DNA from 4 places in the Paenibacillus sp. P36 genome. Region 1 is predicted to be linked to each of the others. Evidence: riboswitches for the same ligand, from Rfam matches in the RefSeq annotation. Region 1 holds a riboswitch; each other region holds the start of a gene.

Evidence for each region. A riboswitch is a leader RNA that binds a small molecule or an ion and turns the genes downstream of it on or off. The one in region 1 is predicted to bind cyclic di-GMP.
Region 2: it holds a riboswitch for cyclic di-GMP, as region 1 does, so the genes downstream of both, ACKTT9_RS00175 (PilZ domain-containing protein) here and ACKTT9_RS37195 (putative bifunctional diguanylate cyclase/phosphodiesterase) in region 1, are expected to answer to the same signal.
Region 3: it holds a riboswitch for cyclic di-GMP, as region 1 does, so the genes downstream of both, ACKTT9_RS34000 (methyl-accepting chemotaxis protein) here and ACKTT9_RS37195 (putative bifunctional diguanylate cyclase/phosphodiesterase) in region 1, are expected to answer to the same signal.
Region 4: it holds a riboswitch for cyclic di-GMP, as region 1 does, so the genes downstream of both, ACKTT9_RS11070 (GGDEF domain-containing protein) here and ACKTT9_RS37195 (putative bifunctional diguanylate cyclase/phosphodiesterase) in region 1, are expected to answer to the same signal.

Annotation. Positions count from the first base shown of each region.
Region 1 covers NZ_AP038372.1:8,464,076-8,468,262, reverse strand. The annotation lists gene ACKTT9_RS37210 (S-layer homology domain-containing protein) at 1-45, shown strand, start outside; gene ACKTT9_RS37205 (hypothetical protein) at 208-369, opposite strand; gene ilvA (threonine ammonia-lyase IlvA) at 541-1,797, shown strand; cyclic di-GMP riboswitch class I at 1,868-1,956, shown strand; gene ACKTT9_RS37195 (putative bifunctional diguanylate cyclase/phosphodiesterase) at 2,043-3,572, shown strand; gene ACKTT9_RS37190 (BMP family protein) at 3,838-4,187, shown strand, end outside.
Region 2 covers NZ_AP038372.1:38,889-43,075, reverse strand. The annotation lists gene prfA (peptide chain release factor 1) at 1-500, opposite strand, end outside; gene ychF (redox-regulated ATPase YchF) at 533-1,633, opposite strand; gene ACKTT9_RS00175 (PilZ domain-containing protein) at 1,712-2,446, opposite strand; cyclic di-GMP riboswitch class I at 2,541-2,628, opposite strand; gene tadA (tRNA adenosine(34) deaminase TadA) at 2,883-3,365, shown strand; tRNA gene ACKTT9_RS00165 (tRNA-Arg) at 3,788-3,861, shown strand; gene ACKTT9_RS00160 (stalk domain-containing protein) at 3,913-4,187, opposite strand, start outside.
Region 3 covers NZ_AP038372.1:7,736,277-7,740,463, reverse strand. The annotation lists gene ade (adenine deaminase) at 1-1,723, shown strand, start outside; cyclic di-GMP riboswitch class I at 2,143-2,234, shown strand; gene ACKTT9_RS34000 (methyl-accepting chemotaxis protein) at 2,312-3,841, shown strand; gene ACKTT9_RS33995 (EAL domain-containing protein) at 3,875-4,187, shown strand, end outside.
Region 4 covers NZ_AP038372.1:2,417,126-2,421,312, reverse strand. The annotation lists gene ACKTT9_RS11075 (polysaccharide lyase family 8 super-sandwich domain-containing protein) at 1-363, opposite strand, end outside; gene ACKTT9_RS11070 (GGDEF domain-containing protein) at 616-1,584, opposite strand; cyclic di-GMP riboswitch class I at 1,679-1,769, opposite strand; gene ACKTT9_RS11065 (response regulator transcription factor) at 1,794-2,132, opposite strand; gene ACKTT9_RS11060 (methyl-accepting chemotaxis protein) at 2,193-3,725, opposite strand; gene ACKTT9_RS11055 (hypothetical protein) at 3,777-3,950, opposite strand; gene ACKTT9_RS11050 (LysR family transcriptional regulator) at 4,104-4,187, shown strand, end outside; gene ACKTT9_RS11045 (LysR family transcriptional regulator) at 4,186-4,187, shown strand, end outside.

The sequences.
Region 1 (4,187 bases):
CAGAAACGGGCGGAACTGCAGGACCAGCCACGTTATTACTACTAGGAAGCGGGCAAGAAGACGGATGAAAGGCATATGAATCTCGTGTCACCTCAGTTCCCCAATGATGCGAGATTCGCGTGGCCATTAACGTGTACACTGAAAAAAGGCTATCTTACAGGTCATAGACCCGCAAGATAGCCCTTTCTTCACGCGCTTATTCATGTTCTAAAACATTGGAAATACATAATGAACTAAGAAATATAGAACTCCGAAGATGATAATAATGTAAGCAGCATACTTGATGAAGGTGGAGGCTACTAAGCTGGAATCCGATTTTTTCTCCACATGGCGTTCTTCAATGTCAATATTACGTGGCTGTGTCGACATAGCAATCACTCCCTTATAAGTATCTTGCTAGTTAATACCCGCCATATTTTGGAGTGAAACATTAGCATTCATAAAATGTTCCAATAATATTTTCTTACAGGCGCTCCTCAGTATGCTACAATAATCTTTAAAATTTATTACGCATATTGGAGAGAAAGGAAGTAAGAGAAAATGGTTGTTTCCGGAAAAGTAGGTTTGGAAGAAATTATTAGGGCCAATCATGTGCTCAGCAAGGTGATCGAACCATCGCCTCTGCAACGCAATGAGCTGCTCTCTAACTTGTATGAATGTAACGTTTATTTGAAACGTGAAGATATGCAGGTCGTTCGTTCTTTTAAAATTCGCGGAGCGTACAATGTGATCCAAAGCTTGACGCCGGAAGAACGCGAAGCGGGAGTCGTGTGCGCAAGCGCCGGCAATCACGCGCAAGGCGTTGCTTACTCCTGTAAGCAGTTAGGGATTGAAGGGAAAATCTTCATGCCAACGACGACGCCTAGGCAAAAAATTTCGCAGGTGAAATTATTTGGCGGCTCTTTTGTAGAAGTCATTCTGACAGGGGATTCTTTCGATGATTCCTCCAATCACGCCAAGGCCTACTGCGCCAAAGAGAACAAGGTGTTTATTCACCCCTTCGATGATATTCGTACGATCGCGGGACAAGGGACTGTCGGTCTGGAAATCATGAATCAGATGTCCGATACGCCGGACTTTATCTTTGCAACTATCGGCGGCGGCGGTCTTGTAGCCGGTGTGGCGACTTATGTGGACAGCGTTTCTCCGCGTACCAAGATTATTGGCGTTGAGCCAGAGGGCGCTGCAAGTATGCAGGAGTCGCTCAAGCAAGGCAAAGTCGTAACCTTGTCTACGATTGAGAAATTTGTAGACGGTGCAGCTGTGAAGCAGGTAGGCGAGCTTACCTTTGATATTTGCAAAGAAAAGCTGGACGATATCGTTGTTATTCCTTCAGGCAAGGAATGCACGACGATCCTGGAGCTTTACAACAACAACGCCATCGTGATCGAGCCTGCAGGGGCTCTGCCTGTTGCGGCGCTTGATGCTTACCGAGATCAAATTCGCGGCAAAAACGTAGTTTGCATCATCAGCGGTGGTAATAATGACATAGACCGGATGCAGCAAATCAAAGAAAGATCGCTAGTGTACGAGGGCTTGAAACACTATTTCATTCTTAATTTTCCTCAGCGTGCAGGCGCTTTGCGTGAATTCCTGGAGGAAGTTTTGGGGCCGACCGACGATATTACCCGATTTGAGTATACGAAAAAGAATAATCGGGATGATGCTCCAGCACTAGTCGGCATCGAGTTGAAAAATAAAGATGATTATGAGGGCCTTATTGAGCGTTTGTCCCGCAAGGACTATGATTACATCGAGATCAATAAAGATCCTAAACTTTTCAATTTGCTAATTTAACTAAAAATAGGCAGAGTAGAAAAAATTATGATATAGTTAAATAGTCCTGCTTTTTCTTTGTTTACCTGAATATTGTAAAAGGCAAACTTGCCGAAAGGTAAGGACGCAAAGCTCCGGGTCTTAGGTTGCCGCCGCAACGATGACGGCTGGGCTGCCGAGAGGAGCAGTTTACCGATACAGGTACGCCTACGGCTATTCCAAATGGAATAGCCTTTTTTGATGACCGGAATGGAGGTTCCCCACGAATGAGAAGCCTTTTTATAAAGTGGATTCAACAGATGAAAGATCAGGAGCTGCGCTATGTGGGCATCCTTGGTTTCTTTCTGCTGACGGCTAATCTACTTGCTGCTGCTTCTTTTACATTTACCCCGAAGATGATCTTGTTCGTCCTCATTCAAGCACTCATTTGCTTCTTTTTTGCCATTCGCATCCGTTACTTGCGGCTTAACAGCATCGAACAGGAGGAAAAGAGTAAGCAGCTGGCTTACTTGGCCTACCATGATACATTAACGGGCTTGCCAAATCGACGGCTGTTCGAGGATCGCTTAAAGCGTGTGCTTCTTCATGCTCAGCGTTATGACCAGCTTGCGGCAGTTGTATTTCTCGACATGGACAGATTCAAAGAGATTAATGATTCTTACGGCCATGCCTCTGGCGATCAGCTCATTCGTTTGGCTGCGGAGAGATTGTTAGGTTGTCTGCGTGGTTCTGATACGGTGTATCGGCAGGGCGGCGACGAGTTTATTATTTTGCTTGAATCTTTTACCAAGCCGGAAGACGTCAGAGCAGTGGCTATACGCATTCAAAATGTGCTGGATGAACCTTTTATCCTGGATGGAAAAACCGTTACGATAACCGCTAGTATGGGGATTGCGTTATATCCGCTCGATGGGACTAAGCCCGAACAGCTTCTTCAGCGTGCGGATGAAGCGATGTACGAGGCCAAAAACCATGAGAATAACCGCTTCCAATTTTATGCCTCAGATATTGATACGATGGTGAAGAGTAAAGCTCACATGGAGAATGAGCTGCGCTTGGCTCTGGAGCAGGAACAGTTCGAATTACGGTATCAGCCGCAATATGAAATCGCAGGCCGTAAGCTCATCGGTACGGAGGTCAGCCTCCACTGGGAGAAGGGGTCCAAGCAGCTGAGCAAGCTCATGGATTGGCGGAAGGCAGCCGATGAACTGGGATTCATGGTCCCTATTGGCAAGTGGGCGTTTCAGGCTGCATGCCGGCAGATGAGGGACTGGCAGAACGCTGGGCAAGAACCGCTCAGAATGACGTTCACCATTAAATCTTCGCAGTTCAAAGATGATCATTTTATTGCACATATAGCTGATGTACTGCAAGAAACAGGTATCGATCCCAGGTTGGTCGAGCTGGACCTTACGGAAAGCATCACGTCTTCCAACGTGCAGGAAGCTAGCAAGAAGCTGACGATGCTGAAAAGGCTAGGCGTACGCATTGCCATGGATGACTTGTGTACGGGGCTTTTTACACGAAGCGGGCTGGAGGGTATGCCGCTGGATAGTGTGAAGCTGGACAGCACGCTGATCAGAGACCTAGTCGATGATGACGAGAATCAACTGCTTGCAGCTGCTATCGTTCGGATGGCCCACCGATTAGGATTGAAGTTAATTGCGAAAGGTGTCGAAACGGAAGAGCAATTCGAATACTTGAAATTTCTGCAATGTACGGAGGTGCAAGGAAAACTGTTCAGCAGTCCGCTATCCTCGGGACAATTCCTCACATTGATGACCAAAAAAAATTAAAATTGGTCATCTAGATTTTATTGACCGGCGGTAGTATAATAAATAATTGGGGCTTAAAACCTATATTGTGGGGCTACACAAAAAGACCATGTCAACTTGGTTAACATCACGAATTATGATCATTTGCCGTAGGATTGCTTTTCACTGAAGTACCGAAGTGATACACTCGGTCTATGATCAGACATACATATTTTAACTGATTCTGGTCAACCTAGAATGTGGGATTTAAGGTACAATTTTAAATTTATTTTTGGGGGTAAAGATGATGAAAAAAGTATTCACAACAGCGCTAATGGCTGTCACTGTGTCCGCAGTTGCTTTGACAGGTTGCGGTGCCAAAAAAGAAGAAACCAAACCGGCCGCTTCCGCTTCACCAGCAGCAAGTAGCGCAGCATCCGCAGCACCAAGCAACAACAGCGGTAAAGATTTCAAAATCGGCATGGTCACAGACATTGGTGGCGTAAATGATAAATCTTTTAACCAAAGCGCATGGGAAGGTTTGCAACAATTGAAGAAATCAACTGGCGCAAACGTTAAGAACCTAGAGAGTAAAAGCGATGCGGACTACACGCCGAACTTGAACCAATTCGTAAAAGACGGCTATAACCTGACTTG
Region 2 (4,187 bases), 310 kb from region 1:
CCTGTGATCATGAAAATAATCTCTTTGAATCCGCCCAAATCATTCACGGAAGCATCGAGAATTTCCGTTCTCCATCCTTGCGCGTCCGCGTAGCGGGTATACATACGGTAAAGATCGCCCGCGAACAGCGCTGCTTCATCGCCGCCTGCTGCTCCACGAATTTCAACGATGACGTTCTTGTCGTCATTCGGGTCTTTTGGCATCATGAGGATTCTGAGTTGTTCTTCCAGATTAGCCGATTGCTCGCTAAGCTCTTCGATCTCCATTTTCACCATTTCACGCATTTCATCATCCAGCTTCTCGTTCTGCATCGCTTTCGCGTCTGCCAGCTGCTCGCTCACGCTCTTATATTCATTATAAGCATCGTAGGCTTCCTGAAGATCGGATTGTTCCTTCGAATACTCTCTAAGCTTCTTCGTGTCACTCGTCACATCCGGGTCACATAGCAGCTCACTTAATTTATCATAGCGGTCCACAATGGACTGAAGTCGATCCAACATAACGGATCACTCCTTTCTTTATTTTTTATTCATTAAACATTAAATCGGAAATGCATAACGTCCCCGTCATTCACTACGTACTCTTTACCTTCCAGACGCACTTGCCCTTTTTCCTTCGCGCCGTTCATGGAACCCGCCGTTACCAAATCCGTATAAGACACAACCTCGGCACGAATAAATCCACGCTCGAAATCGGTATGAATTACGCCAGCCGCTTGAGGAGCTTTCGTTCCTTTGCGGATCGTCCAAGCTCTTACTTCCTGCACCCCAGCTGTAAAATACGTATACAAGCCAAGTTTGCGATAAGCTGCTTTAATCAATCTATTCAAGCCGGACTCTTGAAGTCCCAACTCTTCGAGAAACATTGCTTTTTCTTCTTCTTCGAGCTCAGCAATCTCGGATTCCACCTTCGCGCTGATCGAAACAACTTCGTTGTTTTCTTTCGCCGCGTATTCCTGAACGATTTTAACAAATGGATTCTCATCCGCTGTTGATACTTCGTCTTCGCTCACATTGGCCGCATAAAGAACCGGCTTCATGGTCAACAAGTGAAGGTCGCGAACAAGCAGCTTCTCATCGTCGCTCAAGTCGATGCTGCGCGCTGGCAGATCGTTATAAAGAGCTTCCTTGATGCGTTCCAAACACTCAACCTCAGCAACAACTTTTTTGTCGCCGCCTTTCAGGTTTTTGCGGGAGCGCTCGATCTTTTTCTCAACGGACTCAATGTCAGCCAAAATCAATTCAAGATTAATCGTCTCGATATCGCCAATCGGATCTACTTTACCGGAGACGTGCGTAATATTATCATCCTCAAAACAACGGACAACATGCACAATGGCATCCACTTCACGAATGTGCGCCAAAAATTTATTTCCAAGCCCTTCGCCTTTGCTCGCGCCCTTCACCAAACCCGCAATATCAACGAATTCGAAGGCTGTCGGAACAATGCTCTTAGGGACAATCATCTCTACCAGCTTGTGCAATCTCTCGTCCGGTACTTCAACTACCCCAACATTCGGATCTATCGTACAGAACGGATAGTTTGCAGATTCTGCCCCCGCCTGTGTAATTGCATTAAACAATGTCGATTTTCCTACGTTCGGTAGACCGACGATACCTGCTTTCAAAGCCATCGTAGTTACAACTCCTTAATTTTCGAAAATCATCCTTCTTATTATATAGTACTTGGAACGCAAAAAAAAGCCTGTAGGCTACTGATTAGCTGCAGACTTTTTTTCCAGTGCTTTTTTTGTTTCATTTTCCTGCTTCTGGACGAAGTACGTTTCAATCTGATTTTTTAAAATAAATCCGCGCAGCGCGTTCGTTTTCTCATCCGGGATGCTGACAAAACTAGCACCGTAATAGTAGCCGTCATTCGTTTTTTCTTGCCGAACAATTTCCATTGTACATGGCACCAAAAAGCCCAAAATTAACTCCACTTCCAGTTGAGAGTTCTTTTGAATGACTTTTTCAAGCATAGCATTTTCACTGATCGTAAATCCTAAACCATTAATAGATAGATTTTTGATAGAGAATCGAATCGGTGTATCAAAATGATGTTTGAGCTTCTTGTTTCTATCTTGGAGCGCGAAAAGAAGCCCTTCATTCTTCACATCTACGCGAGGGAATTCCCGCTTTTCCGTGAACTTCCTGCGGTTTTCAGGAGGATTCAGAACAATCAACGAACCCTGCTCCTTGGCCACAACCACCGTATCCATAACAAACAGCCCGGATTTCGTATATACCGTCATTTTACACTTATCTCCCAGCGCAAATACATGATACTCCGGCAGCTCAACTTCAATAATGTCACCTAGTGCATAGGTCAGCACGCCAGTGGCTACGAAATCTTCCTTGCTCAGCATCGCTTTGCTGTCAATCATTACATCAGCGTCGTACCCTTCTTTGCTGCCGTAGAACTTAGCAGATTTTTGTTTGCTAACCACTTTGTTGATCAACCCTCCCCGCGTTCCATATAAAAAAATAGACTGCCCCTGCTTTGGGGACAGCCTATTACCTCAACCTGAAAAAGCATCGATTTTCGGTAACCAGGCTGTCGTAGTTCCATAGGAACCGTAGACCCTCGGCTTTGCGTCCTTACCTTTCGGTAAGTTTGCCATTATCGAACCTTACAAATGAATTGTCATGCTTTGTCGTACAATATCGTGCTATATGGTCTAAAAGACCTACGTTATCTCTCATTATACGGTTGGATTTCCCTATTATCAACTAATTCTCTTGCATACATCTGGTATTTGTTGTATGAATGTTAGAAGAATTAAATATCCACAACTTTTCGAGTTATACACATTGTTATCCACAGGTTGTTAACAACGAATATTTGTTCGATCCTTTGTTCACATGTGGATAAGATTATTTTTAGTGAGGTGTCCCCCTGTGGATGAATATAATGAACATATCCCGTGGATGAAAGCGGCCATAGAGGAAGCCCGTAAAGCCGAAGCCATTCGAGAGGTCCCGATTGGTGCCGTCGTTGTCTATCAAGGGGAAATTATCGGCCGCGGCTACAATCTTCGTGAAACGACGCTGGATCCGCTTGCTCACGCTGAAATGATTGCTATTAAGCAAGCCAGCGAGCATTTGCAAGCGTGGCGCTTGCTTGACTGCAAGCTCTACGTCACGCTGGAGCCTTGCCCGATGTGTGCCGGTGCGATTGTTCAAGCGCGCGTTCCGCAGGTGATCTACGGCACAACCGATCCCAAGGCTGGCTGCGCGGGAACGTTGATGAACTTGCTGCAGGAGGACCGGTTCAATCACCGGGTCGATGTGGTCAGCGGCGTGCTGCAAGAGGAGTGCGCGACGATGCTGACGCAGTTTTTCCGCAAGCTGCGCGGGAAGGAATAGCGCGTTGGCGTTGGCTTTTGGCTTTGGCTTTGGCTTTGGCTTTGGCTTTGGCTTTGGCTTTTGGCTTTGGACTTTGCCGTTGGGGCTGGGCGCTAAGCTGAGTGCGAGCTAGCTTCGCAAGCGGTCGCCTCGCATTGATACGCGAAAGGGAACTGATCCCCTATTCGCCGGATCTTAAGTACTTCAGCGAGGAAGTGGGAACTGTGATCCGCTATTTTAGCATTTCTAGCCGAAATCTTGGCTAACTAGGCGAAATAGAGCCCGGTAGTTCCGTCTGAACCCTGGAAGTGTACGTTTTGGCTTAAAAAGCGCCCGGTAGTTCCCCATCGCACGATGCAGTTAACGAATTTCAACTACAAGTTAAATCTTGCCACTCAAAGGTTGCGCCATATAAGGCTTCGTGCTATCATAATCTTTGCCATGCGCCCGTAGCTCAGCAGGATAGAGCAACAGTTTCCTAAACTGTAGGCCGGATGTTCGAATCATCTCGGGCGCGTATACAACATAACGCCAGTTAACGGTATAAGCCGTTAGCTGGCGTTTTTTTTCAATCCACAGGACAGTTAAATTCTTTTAAAGCTTTGTTCATATTTTCTTTTAATTTATCTACATATCCAGTAAGATCACCAGAATGATTGCTAAGATTTGCGTTGTACTGATTGACTTCATTGTTTATCTGCTCTGTGTAAAGAGCAGCGATCTCGTGACATCTTGGACCTCTAATTGGCGAATTTGACACGGGCAGCGGTGTAGGCGTTGGTTGAGGTTTATTCGGAACAGATACATCCGTTGTATTATCTACACGCTGAGAGTTCCAAGTCT
Region 3 (4,187 bases), 730 kb from region 1:
TTATGCGGATGTGGTCATTAAAAACGGTACGCTGGTCAATGTGTATTCAGGCGAATTAATTGCGCATATGGATGTCGCTGTGGCTGAGGGACGAGTGGCATTTGTCGGGAACGCCGACCACACGATTGGCGAGCAAACAGTTGTTATTGACGCTGCCGGGAAATACATAGCTCCAGGATTCCTAGACGGTCATATGCATGTTGAAAGCACGATGCTTTCTGTTACGGAGTTTGCCAAAGCGGCTCTACCCAAAGGAACAACGGTAATCTTCATGGACCCTCATGAGATTGCCAATGTGTTCGGTTCCGAAGGAGTAAAGCTGATGCATGAAGAGGGGCAGCAGCTGCCGCTCAAAGTGTTCACGACGTTTCCATCTTGCGTGCCTGCGACAACAGACTTGGAAGATGCGGGTGCCAGCTTGGAAGTGAAGGATATTGAAGAAGGATTGCAGTGGGAAAATGTAGTCGGACTTGGTGAAGTGATGAACTTCCCTGGTGTCGTCTACGGGGATCCGAAAATGTGCGGAGAAATTGAAGCGACGATTAACAGCGGCAAAGCCGTCACAGGGCATTTTCCAAGCGAAGATGACCGTATGCTGCAAGCTTATATCGCGTCCGGCGTGACCTCCGATCACGAAACCGTAACACGCGAGCAAGGGCTGCACAAAGTCCGCATGGGCATGCATTTGATGATTCGCGAAGGCTCCGCTTGGCATGATGTCAAAGAGGTCATCAAGGTGGTTACCGAAGATAAAGTGAACACCTCTAACATTTCCCTCGTCACGGATGACGTCAGTCCGCAAACGCTAGTGGAAAAAGGACATCTCAACCATGTGGTGCGCCGTGCGATTGAAGAGGGCGTCGATCCTGTTACCGCGATTCAAATGGTGACCATTAATGTGGCGCGCTATTTTAACCTGGAGAAGGATCTAGGCAGCATTACGCCAGGAAAATGCGCAGACATTTTATTGCTCGATGATTTGCAAAAGGTTGAGCCTGTCACTGTCATGACGGACGGGAACATTATCTTTGACCAGGGCCAAATTGTTGCAGATTTCCCTACGTATGTGTATCCGTCGCATATTCGCAGCTCCATGAATGTGAAGCGGGAGCTGACGGCGCAGGACTTTCAGCTTGCTAGCCGCGGTAACGATGAGCGAACAAGCGTCAATGTCATTCAGGTGATTGAAAATAGTGCAAGAACAGCGAAAATGACAGCCACGTTAAGCGTCGAGGATGGCATTATTCAACCGGATATCCAGCAGGACGTTGTCCGTCTGGCTTGTATTGAGCGGCACCGCGGCACAGGCGAAATTTCGCTTGGTTTCACGAGCGGATTTCAATTGAAATCCGGCGCTGTAGCGTCTACTGTGGCGCATGACAGCCATAATTTGATTGTTATGGGCATTGATGAGCAGGATATGGCTCTCGCTGCAAATGAGCTTGTGAAATTGGGAGGCGGCACCATCGTCGTAGAGAACGGCCGCGTGCTGGCTCAAGTGCCGTTAACGATAGCAGGCCTTATGTCCGATAAATCTCTGCTTGAAGTCGTTGACGAAGTTGCCCAGCTTGAAGGAGCATGGAAACAAATTGGCTGTCCGTTAAACGCACCGTTTATGACTTTTTCATTGATAGCTCTGCCGGTTATCCCTGAAATTCGGATTTCAAACCGTGGAATAGTCGACGTAACTCAGTTTAAGCTCATTGACGTGGAACTGGTTTAGGTTATTGAAAGGTACCCCTTAGGGTGCCTTTTCTTATTTGGGGGAGGGAACTACAGGCCGCTATTCCCCAGAAAAGGGGCGATTCCCACTTGCAGGGGGAACTACGGTCCGCTATTTTACCGATTTCACCCCGGAAAACCTGCTATGATGGCAGAATAAGACCCTGTAGTTCCGCTCGGAGGGGAATCAGGTCGTTTTCCTTGCAATAGTGGCCTCGAGTTCCTCTAACGAATTTTCCTGTCGATAAGTATGAAGTTTTGTCAAAAGTACATCTTTCGGTCTGTTGACATTTTATAAACCTTATCATATTTTAATCTGTTTCGACACGATACAACATTTATTGCTATGTACATATTAAAATTTATCGCTCTATAATAAGTATCAGATTTAAGACAAACAGCATGTACGAATGACTGACTAATTGATAAAGGCAAATCATTGGAAACAATGAGACGCAAAGCCATGGCCTAACACATACATTTTTGTATGATATGGTTGACAGGTTACCGGGTAGGAAGGATCAAGATCATCCTTTATTCGGGGTGGTCTTTTTTGTTCGTCAAAACATCATCCAAGGAGGCAATTTGCTTGAAAGAGAAAAACCGTGTTATGCAACTAATTGTCATCGGGACACTCGTCCTAAGTTTGTTGGTCCATGCACTAAACCACATTGCTCATCACTCGCTCATGGAACACGTAGTCATGCATTCAGCGTTCTCACACGGTTTTTTAAATCAAATGTTTTTCTGGACACCGATTGGGCTTGTTATCATCGGAGCCGTGCTGTCCCGCCTCCAAGCTGAACATCCTTGGATCCCGTTTGTTCATATGTTGTCGTTAACGTTGTGCTCGATGTCGATTATTGCCGGGGGCAATGGCATGGTGGAGTATCATTTTTCCATCTTCATGGTGTTAGCTATCTTGATGTACTATAACAATATTACCTTGCTGCTCAGCAGTACGGTTCTTTTTGCCGCCCAGCATCTGCTCGGGTTCTTCTTTTTTCCTGAACTGGTCTACGGTTCCGAAGTGTATGCGTTTACAATGGTGGCGATACATTTGATTTTCGTCATCCTGTTCATCGGCGCAGTGCTGTATCAAATCATCTCCAACCGGCATGCAACGCAGCGCTTCGAGAAGGAACAAAATCAAAAGCTGCAGCAAACCGTAAGGTCAATTATTGAGAGTCTCGCCCATACTTCTCAAGAGGTACAACTGAACTCCAGCGGTCTGAGCGCTCAGTCCAATGAACTCAATCGCTTGACGATGGAAGTTGTTCAAACGATGCATCAGGTGGAGCAGGCTGCCAACGATCAAGAAAACAGCGTAGAAGTTAGCCGGAAGGCAATAGGCGAAATGCTCACGGATATTTGCCATATTGCTGAGAATTCCGCCAGTGCGTCAGAGCTATCCAGTCAAGCGGCCCATGAAGCTGAAAAGGGAAATCAATCCATTCAGCTGGCTGTTCAGCAGATGCAATCCATGAATCACGCCATTCATACAACCGCCGAGAAAGTGAAATTACTTGGAGAACGATCGCAAGAGATTAATCAAATCGTCAATTTGATAACCGATGTTGCTTCACGTACGAATTTGCTAGCTCTTAATGCTGCTATCGAAGCAGCGCGTGCAGGTGAGCATGGGAAAGGGTTTACGGTTGTGTCAACAGAAGTCCGCAAATTAGCCGAGCAAACGAGCGAGTCCGCTAAACAAATTGCAGAGCTGATTGAAGATATACAAATGAACAATCAATCCTCCATGCATGCGATGGATCAAGTCATTGGTACCTTTGCTCAAGGAAATGAGGCCGTTGTTTCTGCGGGACAAGCTTTTGGACGCATCCTGGGATCCATCCATTCTGTAGCTACGCAAATGCGCACGATCAGCGGTACATCGCAACAGATGTCGGCAAGTACACAGCAATTCAGTGCTACTATGGAGGAAATTTCATTATTATCCAGCCAACTAACCGACAATGTGAAATCAGTCAGCAAACGAACGGATCAACAGGACTTACTGATTAATAAAGCGTCAGATTTAGCCGACAAACTGGAAGAACATAGCCATACACTCAATGACATCATGAGGAAGACTAAGCTTACCTTTTCTCTCCAGTAACTTCCAACAGTAATGAAGAAATGAGGATCACATATGCATCACCCGATAACAGAAAGTTATAATTTCGTCCTAGTTCTCTTGTCATTCACCATCGCCTTGCTTGCCTCTTTTACAGCCCTTAATTTGGCGCGTAAAGTATCGTCCTCGGAGGGGTGGTATCAGAAAAGCTGGATGATTTGCAGTGCCATTGTCATGGGGGTAGGCATCTGGTCCATGCATTTTATCGCCATGCTGGCTTGTGTATTGCCGGCAGGAGTGACTTATGACCTCTCCATCGTCAGCATTTCCATTATCGTAGCGGTCAGTGGCGCGCTCGTCGGGCTTTTTGTCGCGTTCCAGAAGAACT
Region 4 (4,187 bases), 2.7 Mb from region 1:
ATCCTCAGCTCGAACCGATGCTTCCAGAACCACTTTGCCGGCAATATTAAGTCCAAATTTCCCCGTGTACAGTTGAGTGCCCGAAGTGCCAGACACCAGTTTCAAGCTAAGATCACTTCTGCCGTAGACGGCTTCCCCAACCGTGTAGTCCGTACCTGCTTTCGCATTATACAACCCCCAGTTGCCACCTACTTCTGCTGCTGGCCCCGTCGTCGATGGCGTTGTAGGGTAACTATTAAAACTCGCCGCCACATAGGTGGTCACTGCAGCCTGTGCCGCACTCGGTCCCGCCATGCCGTAGGGCAGCAGCAGATTGCCTGCCATCGCAGCGATGAGGACGCATACTTGCATCCTTTTACTCATGGACATCTCCCCTTCATGATTTGATGCTTACACGTTCATTATAAGAGGAGGTTCCGCCTTGCAATATTTCCATTTCATCCAACCGGCTTAACAAATTATTTCTACCATGTACAAAATGTCCATTTGGATTTACAAATACTTACCGCGCATAGAAAACTGCCTGATGAAAAAGCCAGTCTTCCCTATCATCTTCTCCGCACTTTATCAATGCTTAAACATTCGAGCTCCCGGTGGCTTCGATTACGTTCGATTTTATATACTCCCCGTATCCAGCCCGTCTTTATATTCTACAATTTTGTTCTTACCGGTCCGTTTAGCAGAGTACATGCTTAGATCAGCTTGCTCGAGCAGCTTCTCTGGGGTTAAACCATATCGATATATGCTGAATCCTATGCTTAAGGTGACATTACTCTCTCTTTCTACTCTAGAACGGAAGTTCTCTGCCCACTCTTCAATACGCGAGATAGTATCTTTATCATCAATAACAGCAATCAGTTCTTCACCTCCATAGCGTCCTGGAAAACCAATATCATCCGTCTCTTCTTGCAAAATTTCAGCGACGGTCTTTAAAGCAGCATCCCCAGCATGATGGCCAAGGGTATCATTGAGCTCCTTGAAATTATCAATATCTGTGAATACGATTGCACATTCCCCTTTTTCTACACATTGCTTAATTCTAGTGCTGATAGCTTTACGATTGTACAGTCCAGTTAGCCCATCTAATAATGAGGAGTTCACAACACTCTGAAACATAGTTATGAAACGTTCAATTAATATTAAGAGCAGGATAAAATAGTAAATAACCGGTAGAATATCGAATATAATCAGGATCCATTTTTCTGTTTGCCATAGGTCTGTTTCAGCGTTTCCCACAACAATACATAAATAGATTATTAATGATACCCGATGTTTAATTGTTTCACCTATATAAGGGCTAATAAGTAACCAGGAGATACAAACAGCGGCAAATTCAATTATGGAGAGTGATAACTCAGCTTTAAGAGAACTTGTTAGGAAGAGTAAAAGTGGGATGAAAATCGCAGCAGCGAGGTAGTAAATTATGCTTCGTTTTATCTTTTTAAAGTATGACGCGTATATTCCAATATTTAAATTCATGAACATGATGGCACTAGCAATGTGCAGTAGCGATCTGGATCCTAACGAGGTAATTTTAAGCACTTCATATCCCATTGATAATATCAGGCCGAATGTTAGGATCAAATATACTTGTTTTCTCCTTAGTAGATATAGTCTTAAAACCATAACGAGCATTACTATTAGCAAGACACTACAAATTGTATTTGTGTAGAGTTGAAACGTTATTTGCACTCATATACATCTCCTTATTCATGCTTAGACCCATGGCTTTGTGTCTCCACCTTTCGATGGATTTGCCTTTGTTCATTATTGCTTGTTAGTTGAACCTGAGATCATCGTTGTAAATAAAATGGCTCAGATTTATTCTCTTCGTTTTTAAAAATATTGACGAGAAGCAGGACTAAAGAGTCTCTATAAACAAGTGCTTGAAGCTCACGAATGGAATGTGTTCTGGTTTTAAACTTAATATTAGCAATATGATTTTTCAGAGTTTTTTCGGCAATATGGAGTTGTTCACTTAGCTCTCTATTGTTGCCTCCACAAACTGTCAGCAGGCGTAATACCTCATTCTCCCTCCGAGTGAGACAAAAACGCTCCTTAAACGTATTGAAGTACGCATTAAACACGGGGGACTCCACAATCAATCGGTTTAATATCATCGCTAGATTCATTCTCCTTATACTAGTAAGCGTTGGAAGAGAGACTTCTGGTCTTGTAGATCCTTTTTAAACTTAAGAAGAAAATTGTTCTTGTAACGTTTTGGAAAGATCCTTCAAACGGAGTAACTCTCTATTAATGTGGTGAGATGCATTCGATTGAGTTTCTGTAGTGCTGTAAAGCTCTTGTACGGAAGCCACGCTTTCTTCGGTAACCGCTGATATGTTAGTCATTTCATTAGAAATCACTTGTGACCGTAGTTCAATATGTTTCACAGATTCATTAAGGGCTTCAACAATATCAATCATCTCGGTAATAGCCTCGTTCATTTGCTTCAAACTGGATATCGACGCTTCTGCAAGTTCAACCGTGTAAGTTGTGGCTTGTCTTCCAACTTCAATCTGGGTTAAAGATTCTTCACTTTCCTCTTGAATATTCGTTAGAATTCCCTTTATTTCATATGTGGCCCTATTACTCTGCTCAGCTAATTTCCGGATCTCACTGGCAACGACAGCAAACCCCCTGCCATGCTCCCCAGCTCGTGCCGCTTCTATAGAAGCATTTAAAGCTAAAATGCCCGTTCGGCTAGCTATTTCTTGAATCGTGGTAATAATATCCCCTACTTGGTGAGAAGACTCGTATAAATTTTGCATGGTGTCCGTCGTTTGTTGTATCGCATGGGATACAATTCTAACTTGCTCGAACAAAGGTTCAATATTGTTTTGATTGTTATGCATCGTTGTGGCTGTAGTCGCAGCCGTTGCCTGCAAGTCAGAAAAGGATTGGGAATTCTGCTCAATCATCTGATTAATACTGTGCAGATTAGTCTTCATATTGCTCAGTGATTCACTTTGAATTTCAAGACCTGTAGACACTTCTTTAAAAGTAACCAGCATATCATTATTTGCAACAATGTTATTTTCAGATTTCTCTGAAATGATCACAGACGTTTGCTCTAATACTTGCGAATGTTTTTGTACCGTTTCGAGTAGCGCTTCAGCTTCTTTTTGTTTAATTGCTTTTTCCAATTCTATTGCGTTCATTATTCTTTTCTTGGATAAAACCTGGAGACTTGTTGCACTGGACGTTAAAATCAGAAATATAGCGTGAATAAGAAGCATTAAAAAGGAGTATTCGCTATTCCCAAAGATCAATTTAGGCACTAAGAAAAATCCAAAAATATGCTGCACGGCGAAAATGCCTGTCATAAGAGCAATTAGCTTAATATCTTCGTAATAAGCTACTATAGCAACCACCATAAATATAGAAAAATGCATCTCTATCCCCCCTCCTCCACCAGAAATAATAGAGATACTAGAAAAGGTAAGAACTAATGTATTAAGCATTGGTATCATGGGTTGATCAGTTTGCTTTCGATAAAGAAAATAAGCTGCCCCCAAGAAAGCCGCGGGAATAATGAACAAAATGTTCAGCGCAAGTGAATAGTGTTGGCCGCTATCATGACCGGTTGCCATATTCTCCATCAACATCATGTGTCCCATGTTTTCCATGAAATTAAATTTTCTATACAATAAATGGATGATAAAGCTGAGTGCTATGGTGCCCAAAGATATCTGTAACATGAACCTGTTTTTCTGTCCTATCATTTCTAAAATCCTCCTATTTTAACGATATTATCCAACCTGATTTAGTTGTTTTCAATCTCGTTTTGCTCCTTGTGTTGGGCGCTGCTCCCGAATATAGGGTTCATCCATATACACATTCGACTTTTCCATATATAATATGGATAATTCTTCAAGCTGCTGAATAAGCTGTTTACATTCAAGAATAATGTCAAGCAAGGACTCAGTCGAGCCATTTTGATCAGACATAGTTATCTCCTGTTCTTCTAAGTTTTGTGGGAACGTTCCCTTAACGTTTTCTCCAGTATTATGAACATTATATTATTAAAATGAGTATGATCAATCTAGAGATTGTTAACACTGTGTATAGTTTTATTTAACCACGTGAGATAAGGTGCCTCCATGAATTCAGAACAGATCCGCTATATTCTACAAGTAGCCACAGAAAAATCAATACGAAAAGCAGCAGATAAATTACATATAACT